DNA from 4 places in the Mesorhizobium sp. WSM4837 genome. Region 3 is predicted to be linked to each of the others. Evidence: riboswitches for the same ligand, from Rfam matches in the RefSeq annotation. Region 3 holds a riboswitch; each other region holds the start of a gene.
What was found. A riboswitch is a leader RNA that binds a small molecule or an ion and turns the genes downstream of it on or off. The one in region 3 is predicted to bind cobalamin.
Positions count from the first base shown of each region.

Region 1: another riboswitch for cobalamin. It lies ahead of AC0L3D_RS35850 (ABC transporter ATP-binding protein); the one in region 3 lies ahead of AC0L3D_RS14990 (DUF1636 family protein).
Region 2: another riboswitch for cobalamin. It lies ahead of AC0L3D_RS03270 (aromatic ring-hydroxylating oxygenase subunit alpha); the one in region 3 lies ahead of AC0L3D_RS14990 (DUF1636 family protein).
Region 4: another riboswitch for cobalamin. It lies ahead of metE (5-methyltetrahydropteroyltriglutamate--homocysteine S-methyltransferase); the one in region 3 lies ahead of AC0L3D_RS14990 (DUF1636 family protein).

Region 1 covers NZ_JBVVQE010000142.1:557-4,761, forward strand. The annotation lists gene AC0L3D_RS35840 (bifunctional helix-turn-helix transcriptional regulator/GNAT family N-acetyltransferase) at 1-818, shown strand, start outside; gene AC0L3D_RS35845 (AraC family transcriptional regulator) at 918-1,748, opposite strand; cobalamin riboswitch at 2,014-2,218, shown strand; gene AC0L3D_RS35850 (ABC transporter ATP-binding protein) at 2,306-3,118, shown strand; gene AC0L3D_RS35855 (ABC transporter substrate-binding protein) at 3,115-4,062, shown strand; gene AC0L3D_RS35860 (FecCD family ABC transporter permease) at 4,092-4,205, shown strand, end outside.
Region 2 covers NZ_JBVVQE010000004.1:314-4,518, reverse strand. The annotation lists gene AC0L3D_RS03280 (FAD-binding oxidoreductase) at 1-294, shown strand, start outside; gene AC0L3D_RS03275 (FAD-binding oxidoreductase) at 304-1,419, opposite strand; gene AC0L3D_RS03270 (aromatic ring-hydroxylating oxygenase subunit alpha) at 1,443-2,690, opposite strand; cobalamin riboswitch at 2,803-3,005, opposite strand; gene AC0L3D_RS03265 (DUF680 domain-containing protein) at 3,508-3,714, shown strand; gene AC0L3D_RS03260 (DUF680 domain-containing protein) at 3,782-4,006, shown strand; gene AC0L3D_RS03255 (DUF680 domain-containing protein) at 4,081-4,205, shown strand, end outside.
Region 3 covers NZ_JBVVQE010000021.1:97,410-101,614, forward strand. The annotation lists gene AC0L3D_RS14985 (winged helix-turn-helix domain-containing protein) at 1-1,037, shown strand, start outside; cobalamin riboswitch at 1,309-1,511, shown strand; gene AC0L3D_RS14990 (DUF1636 family protein) at 1,550-1,984, shown strand; gene cobW (cobalamin biosynthesis protein CobW) at 1,981-3,018, shown strand; gene AC0L3D_RS15000 (cobaltochelatase subunit CobN) at 3,037-4,205, shown strand, end outside.
Region 4 covers NZ_JBVVQE010000052.1:26,253-30,457, reverse strand. The annotation lists gene metK (methionine adenosyltransferase) at 1-253, shown strand, start outside; gene AC0L3D_RS25560 (adenosine kinase) at 362-1,354, shown strand; cobalamin riboswitch at 1,736-1,925, shown strand; gene metE (5-methyltetrahydropteroyltriglutamate--homocysteine S-methyltransferase) at 2,041-4,205, shown strand, end outside.

The DNA of each region.
Region 1 (4,205 bases), on a different contig from region 3:
TGACCGAGGCTCGGGTGCTCTATGAACTGGCGCATCGCGATGGCCTGACCGCCACCGATCTTGCGCGCGATCTCGGGCTCGACCCCGGCTATCTCAGCCGGTTGCTGAAAAAATTCGAGGAGCGTGGTCTGGTCGAGCGCGTGGCGACGCAAGCCGATGCGCGGCGCTCGTCGATTGCGCTGACGCCGGCGGGAAGAGCGGCGTTCGCGCCGCTGAACCAGGGTTCGCACGATCAGGTCGCGGCCCTGCTCGAGCGGCTTTCCGCACCGGAACAGGACAGGCTGGTCAAGGCGATGCAGACGGTGCAGCGCCTGCTGGGCGAGAGTGCAGAGCCCAAGGTCCTTTACATGCTGCGGTCCTTGCAGGTCGGCGACATCGGCTGGATCATCCATCGCCAGGGCCTGCTCTACGCGCAGGAATATGGCTGGGACGAAACTTATGAGGCGCTGGTCGCCGAAATCCTCGGCGCTTTCGCCAAATCCTACGATCCGAAATGGGAACGCAGCTGGATCGCCGAGCGGGAAGGGGAAGTCGTCGGCTCGGTCTTCGTCGTGCGCCAGTCGGACGCGGTGGCGAAGCTGCGCCTGCTCTACGTCGAACCCTCGGCGCGCGGTCTCGGCATCGGCAGGCGGCTGGTCGAGGAATGCATCGGCTTTGCCCGTGCCAAGGGCTACAAGACATTGACGCTGTGGACCAACGACGTGCTCACCTCAGCGCGCCGCATCTACGAGGCGGCCGGGTTCAAGCTGGCCAATCAGGAACGCCACCACGCCTTCGGCAAGGATCTGGTCGGCCAGAACTGGAACCTGGAGTTGTAGCGTCTTTCCCTACTCCCCTTGTGGGACAAGGGGAGTAGGCAAGATAAGGCGGAGCGCCTCGACACTAGTCTCCAACACAAGTTGAAAACTGGCCCTTCCTCACCCGACCGGTATCCAGACTTCCAGCCCGCCATTGCCGCTGCGCGGATCGAATTCGGGGCCGTAGCGCTCGAATTCGGGCGCGTCGGCAATCTTGTGCCCGGAGGCCGGCAGCCATTTGTTCCAGATCGTGTTGACCGTGCGGCGGATGGTCGAGATGTGGCCACGATGGGCGAACACGGCGTATTTCTGCATCGGCACGCGTACGCGCGAAAACTCCTTCGGAAGGTCCGAAAAATCGGACACCTCGACGCCGGCGATATAGTCGAAATTGCCTGCGTCGTCGCCGTTGACGCAGACGCCATAGGCGACGTCGCCGACCTCGCCTGGAATGTTGCCGATATAGGGGCCGAACCGCTGCCACTGCATCGGGATGCCGGCGCTGGTTTCGCAGCTGTAGCGCTCGCCGAGACCGGCGATGAGGAACGGCCGGCTGGTTTCGAAACGCGGCGGCTCGAGATTGGTGAGGAAGGACTGGTCCATCAGGATCGGCTCCACGAGATCGAGGTTTTTGAGCGAGCCTTGCGCGCGCACCAGTTCCGGCGTGGTGCCGAATTGGTCGCGGAAGGCGCGGGTGAAAGCCTCATGCGAGGCGTAGCCGGTGTCGAGCGCGACCGAGAGAATGTCCGGTGCGCCGGCGGCGAGCCTGCGCGCCGCCTCGGTCAGCCGGCGAGAACGCAGGTAGCCCATCACCGAACGGCCGGTCGCCGCAGCGAAAGCCCGCGTCACGTGAAAGCGCGACACGCCGCTGCTGTTGGCGATATCGTCGAGCGAGATGGCTTCCGGCAGGTGGCTTTCGACGAACCACAGCGCTTTCTCGGTCGGGTTCATATGGCTCCTTGCTGTGGGACTGCGCATTGGACAGATCATGATACCGCTTCCTGGTGGAGGCAGTTTGATCGAAATTGCGCACCGCGCAATGCGACGGTGGTCGGCAAGTCCAAGGCGTTGGGCGAAGGGCTTGACGGGAGCAGGCGTTGTCTTTTAAGTAGTAACGTTATTACATTACGAGATTCGGTATGCTCGTTCTGACAAGACCATTGCTCGCGGGGCACTCCGAACCCCGGAAACTTATTGCGCTGGGATTGGCGGAAAACTAGGGTGGCTGACTGATGGTCCCCAAGCCGAAAGGCGAGGGGTGAAAAGGGAACACGGTGAGATCTTCGGATCGAGGCCGTGGCTGCCCCCGCAACTGTAAGCGGCGAGCAAAATCCGAAAATGCCACTGGCCGGCAAGGCTGGGAAGGCAGGATGGCGCAAGGACCCGCGAGCCAGGAGACCTGCCATCGCACGAGTTGACCGGACGGGGTGTGCCGGGAGGAGACGTGGACGTCGGTCTTGTCGGCCGGTCCAGCTTCCTTCCGTCGCCATTGAGAAAGTGACGGTAAGTTGGACGCCTGCCAGCCTCTTCTTGAAGCGCGTGAACTGAGCGCCACGGCGAATGGCCAGCGCCTGGTCAGTGCGGTCAGCCTTTCGGTCGCGGCGGGAGACCGCCTCGCCATCATCGGTCCCAACGGCGCCGGCAAGACGACGCTGCTGCGCATGCTATGCGGCACGCTGCGTCCGAGCGCGGGAGATGTGAGATTTTCCGGACGCCGGCTGGAGACATTTCCGGCCGCCGAGCGGGCGCTGCACATGGCGGTCGTCGGCCAGACCGATCAACCCGATCCGCGGCTTGCCGTGATCGATTACGTCGGACTTGGGCGGGTCCCGCATGCCGGCTTGCGACGCAGGAGCGAGCAACGCGACATCGTCGTCGAAGCGCTTCGCAGAACCGGCCTGTTGCCGCTGCTCGGCCGCACGATCGGCTCGCTGTCGGGTGGTGAGCGGCAACGCGCCCAGCTGGCGCGCGCCATCGCCCAGGAGCCCAAAATCCTGTTCCTCGATGAACCGACCAATCATCTCGATCCGCGCGCCCGCAGCGAACTCCTCGAACTCGTATCGCAGCTTGGCATGACCGTCGTGGCGGTGCTGCATGATCTGTCGCTGGTCACGCCATTTGCCACCAGGGTCGCGGTGATGAACAAGGCCCGCCTGCAGGCACTCGCCGGTCCGCGCGAGGCGCTGACCAAGCAGTTGATCCGCGAGATTTTCGGCGTCGAGGTGCTTCGGCTGCGCCATCCGACCGAAGACCGCGAACTCACGGTGTTCGAAGTCCCGAACCGTGCCTCTTCTGATCTAACCAAGGAGCAACATCCGTGAAACGCCTGGCACTGTCTTTTGCCTCTCTGCTGCTTGCCCAGACCGCCTTCGCTTTCCCGGTAACAGTCGACAGCTGCGGCACACCGCTGACGTTCGACGCCGCACCGAAGCGCGCCGTCATCCAGGATATGAACATGGCCGAGATGGCCTTCGCGCTGGGGCTGCAACCGTCGATCGTCGGTCTGACCGGCATCACCGGATGGTACAAGGTCGGTCCGGAATTCAAGGCCGGGCAGGGAGCGATCCCGGAACTCGCGCCGAAATACCCGACGCTCGAAAACCTGGTCGCGGTCGAGCCTGATTTCTTCTTCGCCGGCTGGTATTACGGCATGAAGCCGGGCGGCGAGGTAACGCCAGATACGCTGGCGCCGCACGGCATCAAGACGCTGGTGCTGACGGAAAGCTGCGTCCATCTCGACAACAACCGCCCCGCCGCCTCGATGGACCTGCTCTACGGCGACATCGAAAAGCTGGGCAGGATTTTCGGCAAGCAAGCCAGGGCGGAAAAACTTGTTTCAGGCTGGAAAGCGCAACTCGCCGATATCACGGCAAAGGTCGGCGACCGCGAGCGGACGCGGGTGTTGCTCTACGACTCCGGCGAAGACAAACCCTTCACATCAGGCAAGTTCGCGATCCCCAGCGCCATGATCGCCGCTGCCGGCGGCGACAACATCATGGCCGACATGCAGACGAGCTGGGGCAACACGGACTGGGAAACGGTCGCTTCCCGCAATCCGCAGTTCCTGATCCTGCTCGACTACCAGGACGGCGGCGGTTACAGGAAACTGCTCGACTTCCTCAAAGTCCATCCGGCAATGAAGGAGACCGATGCGGTCAGGAACGAGCGCTTCGTCGCGCTGCGCTATGCCGAGCTGACGCCCGGACCTGCTAACATCGAGGCGATCGGCAAGATCGCCAGCGCGATACACCCGGAAGCCTTCTGAGCTTGCGCCACAGGGCATTCGAAATGGCCATGGCAGCAGGAGCGGCAGCAATCGCCGCGCTTGCTCTGCTGTCGATCGCCTATGGATCGACGGTCATAGCGTTGAGCGACGTGATTGCTGCGCTCGGACATGCGGCCGGGCTG
Region 2 (4,205 bases), on a different contig from region 3:
TCTTCAAGGGTTTGGGACGAGGTGATCTTTCGCGATGAGCTGATCGATTTCCACGATCGCCGGGACGGCTTCGATCTGGTGCTGACGCTGACCCGCGAGCCCGCCCGGCGCCCGGCGGACTATTCACGGCGGATCGACGTTGCGATGATGGAGCAATCGATGGTGCGGCTGCCCGCACCGCCAAGGTTCGCCTTTGTCTGCGGCTCGAATGCCTTCGTGTCGGCCGCCGCCCAGGCGCTGATCGATGCCGGCGTTCCGGCAAGCCTCATCCGCACCGAGCGCTACGGGGTTTAAGCTCCCCGGTCAGGCGTCGATCTCGAGCGCCGTCAGCGGCTTCGAACAGCAGGCCAGGATGAAGCCGTCGTCGATCTCGTGATCGAGGATGCCGCCATTGTGGCTCATCTCGACTGTGCCCGAGACCTTTTTCACCTTGCAGGTTCCGCACAGGCCGAACTCGCAGGCTGCGGGAATTCGTACGCCCGAAGCGCGCGCCGTCTGCAGCACGGTCTGGCCGGCAACGCAGTCGGCATCGATATCCGAAAGCGAAAAGCGGATCGGCGTTGCGGCCTCGGCAGGTACCTCGACCCCACCCTTTGCCGGCCCACCCTCTGGCGGCGAACCGAACGGGGCCGGTATTTCCTCCACCGCCGGGGCCGCAAAGCTCTCCTGATGGTAGTTGGCCATGTCGAAGCCGGCCGCCTCCAGCATCTGCCGCACGGCGCGCATGAACGGGTCGGGGCCGCAGCAGAAAATTTCGCGCTCGCGAAAATCGGGCGCCAGCAGCGGCAGCCTTATCGCGTCGATCCGGCCCATATGGCCGAACCAGCCCTCACGGCTGGACCGCTCCTCGATCATGAAGCCGAGCGTCAGGCCCGGCATGCGGCTGCCGAGCAGCTCGAGTTCCTTGCGGAAGATGATCTCCTCGGGCTTTCGCGCGCAGTTGACGAAGCCGACATCGGTCCATGGCGCGCAGTCGTTCAGCCAGCGCAGCATCGACATCATCGGCGTCACGCCGGAGCCGGCCGAAATGAACAGATACTTGGCCGCGGGATGGCTGTGCAGCGAAAAGTCGCCCGCCGGCCCATAGGCCTTCACGTGAACGCCGGGCTTCAGATTGTCGAACATCCAGCGGGTGCCGAGGCTGCCGGCCTGCGCTTTCACCGTCACCGCGATCGAGAACGGCCGCGACGGCGAGGACGACAGCGTATAGGTCCGCATCAGCGGGCCCTCGGTGGTCGGCAGTTCCAGCGTCACGAACTGCCCCGGTCTGTAGCGGAACCAGGTCTGGTTGTCAGAGCGGAAGGTGAAGGTCTTCACGTCAGGCGCCTCGTCGCTGACGCCGATGACTTCCAGCACCTGGAGCCTGTCGTTCCAGGGCGCCATCTCGTCGAGATGGCGGTAGAGGCCAAGGTCCGTCATCGCATTCATCCCCTTGACCCCGTTCAGGCGACGCTGCGCAGCGCCGGCCGCCCGGCCTCGGCAAGGCGCGGCCCGATGAAGGAGGCGTACCATTCGACGAACTGGATGACGCCGCCCTCATGCAGTTCCGAATAGGGGCCGGGCTCATAGGCCGGCGACAGGATGCCGAAGGCGTTTTCCTCGACGATGCGACGGTCCTGATCGTTGGTCTCGGTCCAGACATGGGTGAGTTCGGCGAGGTCGTAATCGACGCCTTCGACCGCGTCCTTATGGACAAGCCATTTGGTGGTGACGGCCGTTTCCGTGGCACTGATCGGCAGCACGCGGAAGGTGACGGCATGATCGCCGAGGATATGGTTCCAGGTCGTCGGATAGTGATAGAGCAGCAGCGAGCCGATACGGTCGGTCGAAACGCTGTCGGAAAGGTTCTTCTTCACCGCGCGTCTTCCCGTCATCGTGTAGCTGACGGCGTCGCGCAGCAGCGGCGCGCGGGTGGCGCGATACTGCCCGGCCGGATCGATGCGGAACTTGCTCGGCAGGCCTGCCGCCTCGCATTTCGCCCAGTGCGCGAGCATCTCCGGATCGCTGTCGGCGCCCTGCACCCCGGTCACCGTCGGCGCTTCCGGGAATGTCTTGCAGAGTTCCGGATGGTTGCCGGCGCAATGATAGCACTCGCGGTTGTTCTCCCAGACGAGCTTCCAGTTGCCCTTCTCGACGATGGTCGATTCGAAGGCGACTTTTGCCTCGCGCAGCCGGTGCGGCAGGAGGTAAGGCTCGATCATGGCTCGCATCGGCGCGAAGTCGACCGGCTCGTTGGCCAGGCAGATGAAGATGTAGCCGCCAACGCTTTCGCAAGCCACCGGCTTCAGGCTGAACTGGCTCTTGTCGAAGCCGTCTGCCATCTGGCGAGCAAACAACAGCCGGCCGTCCAACTCGTAGGTCCACTGGTGATAGGGGCAGACCAGCTTCGCCGCAGTGCCCTTGTCGGCATTGCAGACACGGCTGCCGCGATGCCGGCAGGAATTGTGGAAGGCATTGATCTTGCCTTGCTGGTCGCGGACCAGCACGACCGGATAGTCGCCAATCTGGGCGGTGATATAGCTGCCAGCTTTCGGCAACTCGCAATCGTGGCCGATGAACAGCCAGTCGCGATACCAGATCAGCTCCATGTCGAGCTTGAAGAAATCTGGATCGGTGTAGAAGGGCTGCTCGAGCGAATAGCCTTGCCTGCGGCCGTGCAAGAGCCTCAGCATGTCGTTGCGCGCGTCCATGTCCTGTCCTCGTGTAAGGACTGAACTGGTGGTGATGGAGGGAGGATCGGCCGCAGACCGGCGACAGGGCCGACATGCATCATCCACCTCTTGACCGCCCACCGCGATCAGTCGAGTCTAAAAATCTCGGGCTGGTTTCCGGGCTCTGGAGTGTCCTTGCGGACTCATCGCGACACCTTCCCAGGCTTGTGGCCCAGTGGTCTCCCGTTGCGACTTGAACTCCACCACCGTTGCGGGGGCAGCACCGGGTTCTGACCGGCTTCCCAATTCTCCGCTTCGTCGTCACCAAGCGGCACCTGAGATGGCGTGATCTAATCATGCCGGCCGGCTGACTGTCGGCATGAAAGCGACATCGTATCCATGCGGCGCGACACCGCCGGCGAAACCTGCAGGTTTATATCTGCAGGGCTGAAACCCCACTTTTCGGCGGCCACTGTCGGCTGCTGTGACATCGAATCTGACCCGCGGCGGAGGTCAGGAAAGTTAACAGTTTACCAAAGTGACTATTAGCCGCTTCTAAAATCGAACCGAACGGTTCGTTTCTGTTGACAGCGTGCAGCACCCTGTGAACGCAGATCCGCCAATCCGTCAAATCATGAATGGCTAATTTTGAATAAGGTATTGAAAACAAACCATAAAACCATGGTAGCAGATGCCTCTGGTACAATTTCAAGGTGTAGATTCTTGGTCCACACGGAACAACTTCGTGATTGGAATCCGCCGAATGGCCTTCCCACATCGGGGCTGTCCGAATGACGCGCATCCTCCCAAGACACGCCGCTAGGCGGACGGAAGACTAAGATACTGGAGTACTAAAATGAAAAAGATCGCTCTTGCTGCCGTCGCCGCTCTGGCCATCACCGGCAGCGCCTTTGCCGGCAGCGACCATTATGGGTCCAACGCCGCCAACCAGCCGACTGCTGCGATCGACAGCTCGTATACGGCCTCTGTCCAGACGCCGGCTCACGCTGAAAAGCAGCCCGTTGGCCCGGGCGCCGACCGCAACCTTTTCGGCAACAATTAACAGCTGGTCCCAAACAGCAAAGTGGCGGTCCGCCGCTCGGGATCTGAGGAACTCAGGAGTATTTGAAATGAAGAAGCTCATTCTTGCCACCGCCGCCATTGTGGCCATCTCCGGCGGCGCTTTTGCCGGCAGCGACAACTTTGGATCGAACGGTGCCAACCAACCGGCCGCCGCGGTCGACAGCAACTCGTACACGGCTTCGATTCGGAATTCGGCTTCGGCGCAGAATCCGGTTCCGGCTCACGAGAAACCCGTCAACGGCAGCGACCGTAACCTGTTCGGCAACAACTAACAGTTCGTTCCAACAGCGGCGGCGGCATTTGCCCGCCGCGCTGGTGGAACCAAGAAAATCCAGGAGTTTTGAAAATGAAGAAGATCGTTGTTACCGCCGCCGCGCTTTTGATTGCTGCCGGCAGCGCTTTTGCCGGTAGCGACAACTTTGGCGGAACCGACATCAACAAGCAGGCGACCATCAACGTCGACAACACGCA
Region 3 (4,205 bases):
CCCATTATATGCCGCTCTATTCGCGGCTTGGCCCCTACCCGCTCGCCCTGCTCGACAACGCCGCCGTGACGCGCAAGCGCAAAGTCTTCGAATATTGGGCGCACGAAGCCTCCTTTCTGCCGGTCGAGACCTATCCGCTGATGCGCTGGCGCATGGAACGGGCCGAACGTGGCGAGGAAATGTATAACGGGCTGGCCAAGTGGGGCCGCGAGCGCGCCGCCTACATTGAAGACATTTATCGCGAGGTCGTCGAACGCGGCCCGATCGCCGCTTCCGCCCTGGAAGGCCAGAAAGGCTCCGGCGGCTGGTGGGGCTGGAGCGACGCCAAGCACGCTTTCGAATGGCTGTTCTGGGCCGGCCGCATCACCACGGCGTCACGTCGCGGCTTCGAGCGGCTTTATGATCTGCCGCAGCGCGTGCTGCCGCCGGAAATACTTGCCCTGCCGGTGCCCTCGCCTGAGGATGCGCACCGCGAATTGCTGCGCATCTCCGCCCGCGCCCACGGCGTCGCGACAGCAGGCGACCTGCGCGACTATTTTCGCCTCTCTCCCGCTGACATCAAAGGCCGCATCGAGGAACTGGTCGACGCCGGCGACCTCTTGCCGGTGACCGTCGAAGGCTGGAGCAAGCCCGCTTATCTTCACAAGGACGCTCGTTTTCCGCGCAAGATCGAGGCGCGCGCCTTGCTCGCTCCCTTCGATCCGGTTGTCTTCGAACGGACGCGTACGGAAAGACTGTTCGACTTCCACTATCGCATCGAGATCTACACCCCTGCCGAAAAGCGCCAATACGGCTATTATGTGCTGCCGTTCCTGCTCGGCGAAAGGATCGTGGCGCGCATCGACCTTAAGGCCGACCGCCCGGCCGGCGTGCTGCGCGTCCATGCCGCCTATGCCGAACCCGGCGCGCCGCCGCAAACCGCCGCCGAACTTTTTGAGGAATTGCAGCTGATGCAGGGCTGGCTCGGGCTCGAACGCATCGAGGTGACGCCTGCGGGGGATCTGGGCCATGCGCTGGCGGATGTCGCGGTTTCGTAAGGGATTGCCGATGTCGGCGCCGCCCCTCACCTGCCTGCCGGCATCCTCTCCCCGTATAGAGACGGGGAGAGGGACGCTGTCATCGATGGTTTCGCCAATCGCCAGCGTTGCAGGAGGGGGCGCCGCCGTTGCGGCCAGTTCTTTCTCCCCGTCACTATACGGGGAGAAATGCCCGGCAGGGCAATGAGGGGCAGCGCCGACATCCAAAATTGCTCTGAAGCGTTTCCATCGCCGTGTCGGAAGCATGCGTTGACACGACTGCCTCCACAAGCCTAAATCCGGTTCAGACGGTCTCCTCTCGGCAAAGGGAGGAGCCAAGAGGGAATGCGGTGCGAAATCCGATTTCAAATCCGCGGCTGTCCCCGCAACTGTAAGCGACGAGCCAAGGCCGATAACCACTGGGAAAATCCCGGGAAGGCGGCACCAAGGCGATGACCCGCGAGCCAGGAGACCTGCCGTCTAGGACATAAGAATCCGATCGCCTGGCGGGTTTTCCGGGCAAGGAGCCTGATTTGGAACGCGACAGCAGTTTTTCGGCTGAGACAGCGGGCGTATTGTCCGGCGATGATGATGCTCTGGCCGACGTCACCGTGATCGTCTGCGCCTCCTGCCGTGACGAGACCGGCTCCGACGGCCATCCCCGCGCCGGCGAATTGTTGGCCGAAGATACGCGCCGCGCCGCCTCGGGCGAAAACATCCGTATCCGCAGCGTCGAATGCCTCGGCAACTGCAAGCGCCGCCTCAGCGCCGCTATCCTGCGCGACGGCTGCTGGAGCTATGTCTTCGGCGACTTGACCGCGACCAGCGGCGCCGATCTCATCACCGGCGCAAGACTCTTCGCCACCTCGACCGACGGCCTCATGCCATGGCGCGGCCGCCCCGATTGCCTGAAGCGCGGCCTCGTTGCCCGCATCCCTCCCCTCGACCTTTTGAAGGACCAGATATGACCACTTCCGTCTCGCGCGTGCCCTGCACCGTCGTCACCGGCTTCCTCGGAGCCGGCAAGACGACGCTGATCCGCCATCTGCTCGAAAACGCCGGCGGCAAGCGGCTGGCCATCATCGTCAACGAGTTCGGCGACATCGGCATCGACGGCGAGATTCTTAAGGGATGCGGCATCGACACCTGCCCTGAGGAAAACATCGTCGAGCTGGCCAATGGCTGCATCTGCTGCACCGTCGCCGACGATTTCGTCCCGGCGCTCGACCAGATCCTGTCGCTGACGCCCAGGGTCGACCATATCCTGATCGAAACCTCCGGGCTGGCCCTGCCCAAGCCGCTGGTCCAGGCCTTCCAGTGGCCGACGGTGAAGAGCCGGGTGACGGTCGACGGCGTCATTGCCGTGGTCGACGGACCGGCGCTGGCCGAAGGCCGCGTTGCCAACGACATGGACGCCCTGCAGGCGCAGCGCGCGCAGGACGAGACGCTCGACCACGACGATCCGGTCGAGGAGGTGTTCGAGGACCAGCTCGCCTGCGCCGACCTGATCATATTGTCGAAGAGCGACCTGATGGACGCCGCCGGCTCGGCCCGCGCCAATGCCGTCATCGGCAAGCACGCCGCCCGCGCGGTGAAGATCGTGCCGGCCTCGCAGGGCAAGGTCGATCCCTCCGTGCTGCTCGGCCTCTGCCTTGCCGTAGAGGACGACATCGAGAACCGCAAGACCCACCACGATGACGAGCTCGATCACGAGCATGACGATTTCGACTCGTTCGTCATCGACATTCCGCCGATTGCCAATCCCGAAGAGCTGGCTTTGCGTGTCGCCACGGCGGCGGAAGAAGAAAACGTGCTGCGCGTAAAAGGCTTCGTCGAGGTCGGCGGCAAGCCGATGCGGCTGTTGCTGCAGGCAGTCGGCCCGCGCGTCAACCACTATTACGACCGCGCCTGGACCGCCGCCGACGATCGCCGCTCCCGCCTCGTCGTCATCGGCCTGAAAGGGCTGAACCGCCCGGCGATCGAGCGTATCCTCGCCGGCTGACCTCAGGCACGAGCCGCGATGCACATCCTCACCACCACATCCGCCTCGCTCGACGATCTTGCCGAGCCTGTCGATCTCAGGCAGACGCCTGCGGATGTCGTGGCGCTGTCCTTCACCGACAGCGATCTGGCCGGGCTGGCGGCGGCGTGGCAGGCGGACGCGGATCGCCTGCCGTCGATGCGGTTGGCCGCCTTGCGCGATCTGCGCCATCCGATGTCTGTCGATCTGTGGATCGACAGCGTCGCCCGGCACGCCAGGGTTGTTCTGGTTCGCATCCTCGGCGGTTACGACTGGTGGCGCTACGGCTGCGATCAGCTCGCCTCGACCGCCCGCGCGCACGGCATAAAACTGGCGCTGCTGCCCGGCGAATGCCGCGACGAGGATTTGCGTCTGATCGAAGGCTCGACGCTGCCGCGCCAGGAGCTCGACGGCCTGCTCGGCTATTTTCGCGAAGGCGGCCCGGAGAATATGACGGCGCTGGTGCAGAGGCTGGCAAGTCTCGCCGGATCAGATGTGGCGGTCGCTGAACCTGTCAGCGTGCCAAAAGCCGGCTACTATCAACCGGGACTGGGGGACGTCGTGCCCATTCTCTTCTACCGCTCGATGCTGCTCGCCGCCGACGTCGCGCCGATCGACGCATTGTTTGAAGCGCTGCGGCAGCGCGGCATGGCCCCCGTGCCGATCTTCGTCTCCAGCCTCAAGGACCCGGCCTCGCTCGCCTTTGTCGAAATCGCGCTTGCCACGCTACACCCTGCCGCCATCATCACCGCGACCGCGTTCGCCTCGTGTGCTGAGCCCGGCGTCGAAACCCCGTTCGACCGCGCCGGCGTTCCTGTCTTCCAGGTCATCGTCGCGACGACACGCCGCGATATCTGGCAAGACAATCAGCGCGGCCTGGCGCCCGCCGACCTCGCCATGCATATCGTCCTGCCGGAACTCGACGGCCGCATTCTCGCCGGCGCCGTTTCCTTCAAGGGCGAAAGCGAGGTCGATCCCGCATTGGCTTTCCGCGCCTTCGCAAACCGGCCGGAGCCGGACCGCGTCGCCCAGGTGGCGAACCGTGTCGAGGCGTTCGTGCGCCTGCAGCGCACGCCGCGCGAAAAGCGCAAGCTCGCCATCCTGATCCCCGACTATCCGAGCGCCCCCGGCCGCACCGGCTACGCCGTCGGCCTCGACGTGCCGTCCAG
Region 4 (4,205 bases), on a different contig from region 3:
GGCCGCGCCGGTCTCTATCCTCGTCAATACATTCGGAACCGCAAAGATTGATGAAAAAAGAATCGAGCGCGCCGTCCTTGAGCTTTTCGATCTCCGGCCGAAAGGCATCATCAAGGCGCTTGATCTCCTACGGCCGATTTACCGCAAGACCGCGACATACGGACACTTCGGCCGCGAAGAGCCGGAGTTCACCTGGGAAAAGACGGACAGAGCTGACGACCTGTTGCGTGAGGCAGGACCGGCAGCTGCGTGATGCGCGGGTATTGGATGCGTGGGCATAGGGCGACCCATTCCACACTCGCCAAAAACACGCCGGCCCCGGCGTGGCGAGAAGCCGGCTCGGGTTTTGGCGGAGACACTGATGTCGAAATATGACGTGCTTTGCATCGGCAATGCCATTGTCGACATCATCGCGCAGTGCGACGAGGAATTCCTCGAGACCAACGGCATCATAAAGGGTGCGATGAACCTCATCGACACACAGCGCGCCGAACTGCTCTACAGCCGCATGGGCCCGGCCATCGAAGCCTCCGGCGGCAGCGCCGGCAACACGGCGGCGGGTGTCGCCAGCTTCGGCGGCCGCGCCGCTTTCTTCGGCAAGGTCTCCAACGATGCGCTGGGCGAAATCTACGCCCACGACATCCACGCGCAGGGCGTCGCCTTCGACACCAGGCCGCTCAAGGGCGAGCCGCCGACGGCGCGCTCGATGATCTTCGTCACGCCCGATGGCGAGCGCTCGATGAACACCTATCTCGGCGCCTGCGTCGAGCTCGGGCCGGAGGATGTCGAGGCCGACAAGGCGTCTGGCGCCAAGGTCACCTATTTCGAAGGCTATCTGTGGGACCCGCCGCGCGCCAAGGAAGCGATCCGGCAGACGGCGAAGCTGGCGCACGCGGCAGGCCGCGAAGTCTCAATGACACTATCGGATTCGTTCTGCGTCGACCGCTACCGCGACGAATTCCTCGACCTGATGCGTTCGGGCACGGTCGATATCGTCTTTGCCAACAGCCACGAGATCAAGTCGCTCTACCAGACGGCGTTGTTCGACGAGGCGCTGGCGCAGATCCGCAAGGATTGCCGCATCGCCGCCGTGACCCGCTCGGAAAAAGGCTCCGTCATCGTGCGCGGCGACGAGACCGTGGTGATCAAGGCGACCGCCATCAAGGAACTGGTCGACACGACGGGTGCCGGCGATCTCTATGCCGCCGGCTTCCTGCATGGCTACACGCAAAGCCGCGACCTGCAGACCTGCGGCGACCTTGGCTCCCTGGCGGCCGGACTGGTGATCCAGCAGATCGGCCCCAGGCCGCGGCAGAATCTGCGCCGCGAGGCTGAGCAGGCGGGATTGTTGTAGGGCGGTGTTTCAGCGAGGTGCTGCCAGCGCCCTTTGTGAGGCTGTCCAGACAAGCGCGTACACATCGAAATGTCGCGTGCCCGTCCGTGAAGGATGGCGGTTTTCTCCAAATTTCAATTTTGCAGGCTCAGGAACGTTGTCGCACTTCGGCCAGTACTGCCGCCGATCATGATGGCCAAAACGTGTTTTTGACGAAGTCGTTTTTGAGCCGGGATCGTGTCACCGGCAGATTGCCCGAGCGGCGAGGCACAAGCCCGGAGAGTGGCGCAAACGGCTCAGCTCTACCGCGACCTGCGACTTGAGAACACGCCGCAAACGAACAATTTCACATAAAGACATAAACATTTCTTTATACCGCATTGACAACAAAGCGGACTGCTGCGATTGTCCGCGTGTCGTGGTTCTCCGCTAGGCGTTGCCGTAGCGGAGCTAAGAGGGAAGCCGGCGCTGCCCCCGCAACTGTAAGCGGCGAGCCAAACCCATCAATGTCACTGGGGCGAACTGCCCCGGGAAGACGGGGCAGAGGCTGTAACCCGCGAGCCAGGAGACCTGCCACGGTAAACAACGTCCACGGGCGGGGTGTCTGGTGGCCGCGGCAGCTCGGCGTTTATGCCGGCCTTCTAGCGCCTTCCTTGTCCCCGCCGCAACCATTGGGGTATGGAATGAATGTCTCCCAGCAAGTTCCCATAGCAACGCTTGGCATGCCGCGTATCGGTCGCCGGCGAGAACTGAAATTCGCGCTCGAAAGCTACTGGTCCGGAAAATCTTCTGCTGCCAACCTTCTGTCGACGGCGAAGGCACTCCGTGCCGCCAGCTGGAGCGAGCAGCACGACCGCGGCGTGTCGAAAATCCCGTCGAACGATTTCTCACTTTATGACCATGTGCTCGACACCGCAGCAATGGTCGGCGCCGTGCCATCCCGTTATGGCTGGACGGGCGGCGAGGTCCCCCTCGACATCTATTTCGCGATGGCGCGCGGGACGCAAGGCGATACTGCGGGTTGCGTTCACGCCAGTCACGGGCATGCAGTTCAGGGCCAGCGCGTAACCGCGATGGAAATGACCAAATGGTTCGACACAAACTACCACTACATCGTGCCGGAGCTGAGCGACGATCAGGCATTCGCCCTCTCGTCGACGAAACCAGTCGATCACTTTCTGGAGGCAAAGGAGCTCGGCATCCATACACGCCCGGTCATCCTTGGACCGGTCACCTTCCTCAAGCTGGCGAAGTCTCCCGACCAGTGTTTCAATCCCATAGCGCTCCTACCGCGGCTGCTGCCCGTCTACGAGCAACTCCTGCGGAGGCTGGAGCTCTCGGGGGCCGACTGGGTGCAGATTGATGAGCCGGCCCTTGTGCTCGACCTTAGCCCGAACGAACGAGCTGCCTTCGAATTCACATACGGCCAGCTGTCGAAAGCCGCGCCCAAGTTGAAAATTATGCTGGCGACCTATTTCGGGCCGCTGGGAGACAATCTGGCGACCGCGCTTTCGCTGCGCCTGGCGGGCCTACATCTCGACCTCGTGCGCGCTCCCGAGCAGTTGGAGACGGTTGGTCGGCTCGCACCGAAGGATCTGGTGCTCTCACTTGGCTTGATCGACGGCCGCAACGTCTGGCGCGCGAACCTGGCTGCCATTCTCGACCGCATCAAGCCGATCATTGCCGGCTGGCCGCTGGATTGCGTCGAGATTGCGCCTTCCTGCTCGATGCTTCATGTGCCGATGGACCTGCGGATGGAGACCGCGCTCGATGTGGATGTCAGTTCGTGGCTGGCATTCGCCGCCCAGAAGAGTGAAGAGCTGCTTGTGCTGGCCCAAGCCTTATCCGAAGGCAGGGAGGCCGTAGCAGGCGCACTGAAAGCTTCTGCCGAGGCGGCCGCGGCGCGCGCAATGTCTGGAAAGGTCCATGATCCGCTCGTCCATGGGCGGGTTATCAGCATTGACGGCGCCATGAAGCAACGAAAGAGCGCATTTGCCAAGCGCTCCAGAGTCCAGGCTGACACGCTCGGCCTGCCGCCGTTCCCGACGACGACGATCGGGTCCTTCCCGCAGACGCCCGAGGTGCGCAGGGCGCGCTCCGCTCATGCGAAGGGCCGGCTGAGCTATGTCGATTACCAGGCCTTCCTGAAGAAGGAGACCGAGGCGGCGGTCCGCTGGCAGGAGGAGATCGGGCTGGACGTGCTGGTACATGGCGAGTTCGAACGAAACGACATGGTCCAGCATTTCGGCGAGCAGCTGTCCGGCCTCGCCTTCACCCAGCATGGCTGGGTGCAAAGTTACGGCTCCCGGCTGGTGCGCCCTCCCATCATCTTCGGCGACGTATCGCGGCCCAATCCGATGACGGTTCTCTGGTGGCAATTTGCCCAGTCGCTGACGAAAAAGCCGGTGAAGGGCATGCTCACAGGCCCAGTGACGATTCTTAACTGGTCTTTTGTTCGCGACGACGTACCCCGCGCCGAGGCCTGCCGCCAGATCGCACTCGCCATCCGCGATGAAGTGGCCGACCTTGAAAGAGCTGGCGCAAGGGTGATCCAGATCGATGAGGCCGCGTTTCGCGAAGGCTTGCCCCTGCGGAAGTCCGATTGGAAACATTATCTCGGCTGGGCAGTCGAATGCTTCCGTCTCGCTTCAACGGGTGTAGAGGACGCGACCCAAATTCACACCCACATGTGCTATTCGGAGTTCAATGAGATCATCGACTCGATCGCTGAACTGGACGCGGACGTCATTTCGATCGAGACGTCGCGCTCCAAAATGGAACTGCTGGACGCCTTCACCAAGTCCAAATATCCAAACGAAATCGGTCCTGGCGTCTACGACATTCACTCACCACGTGTCCCGGAGATTGGCGA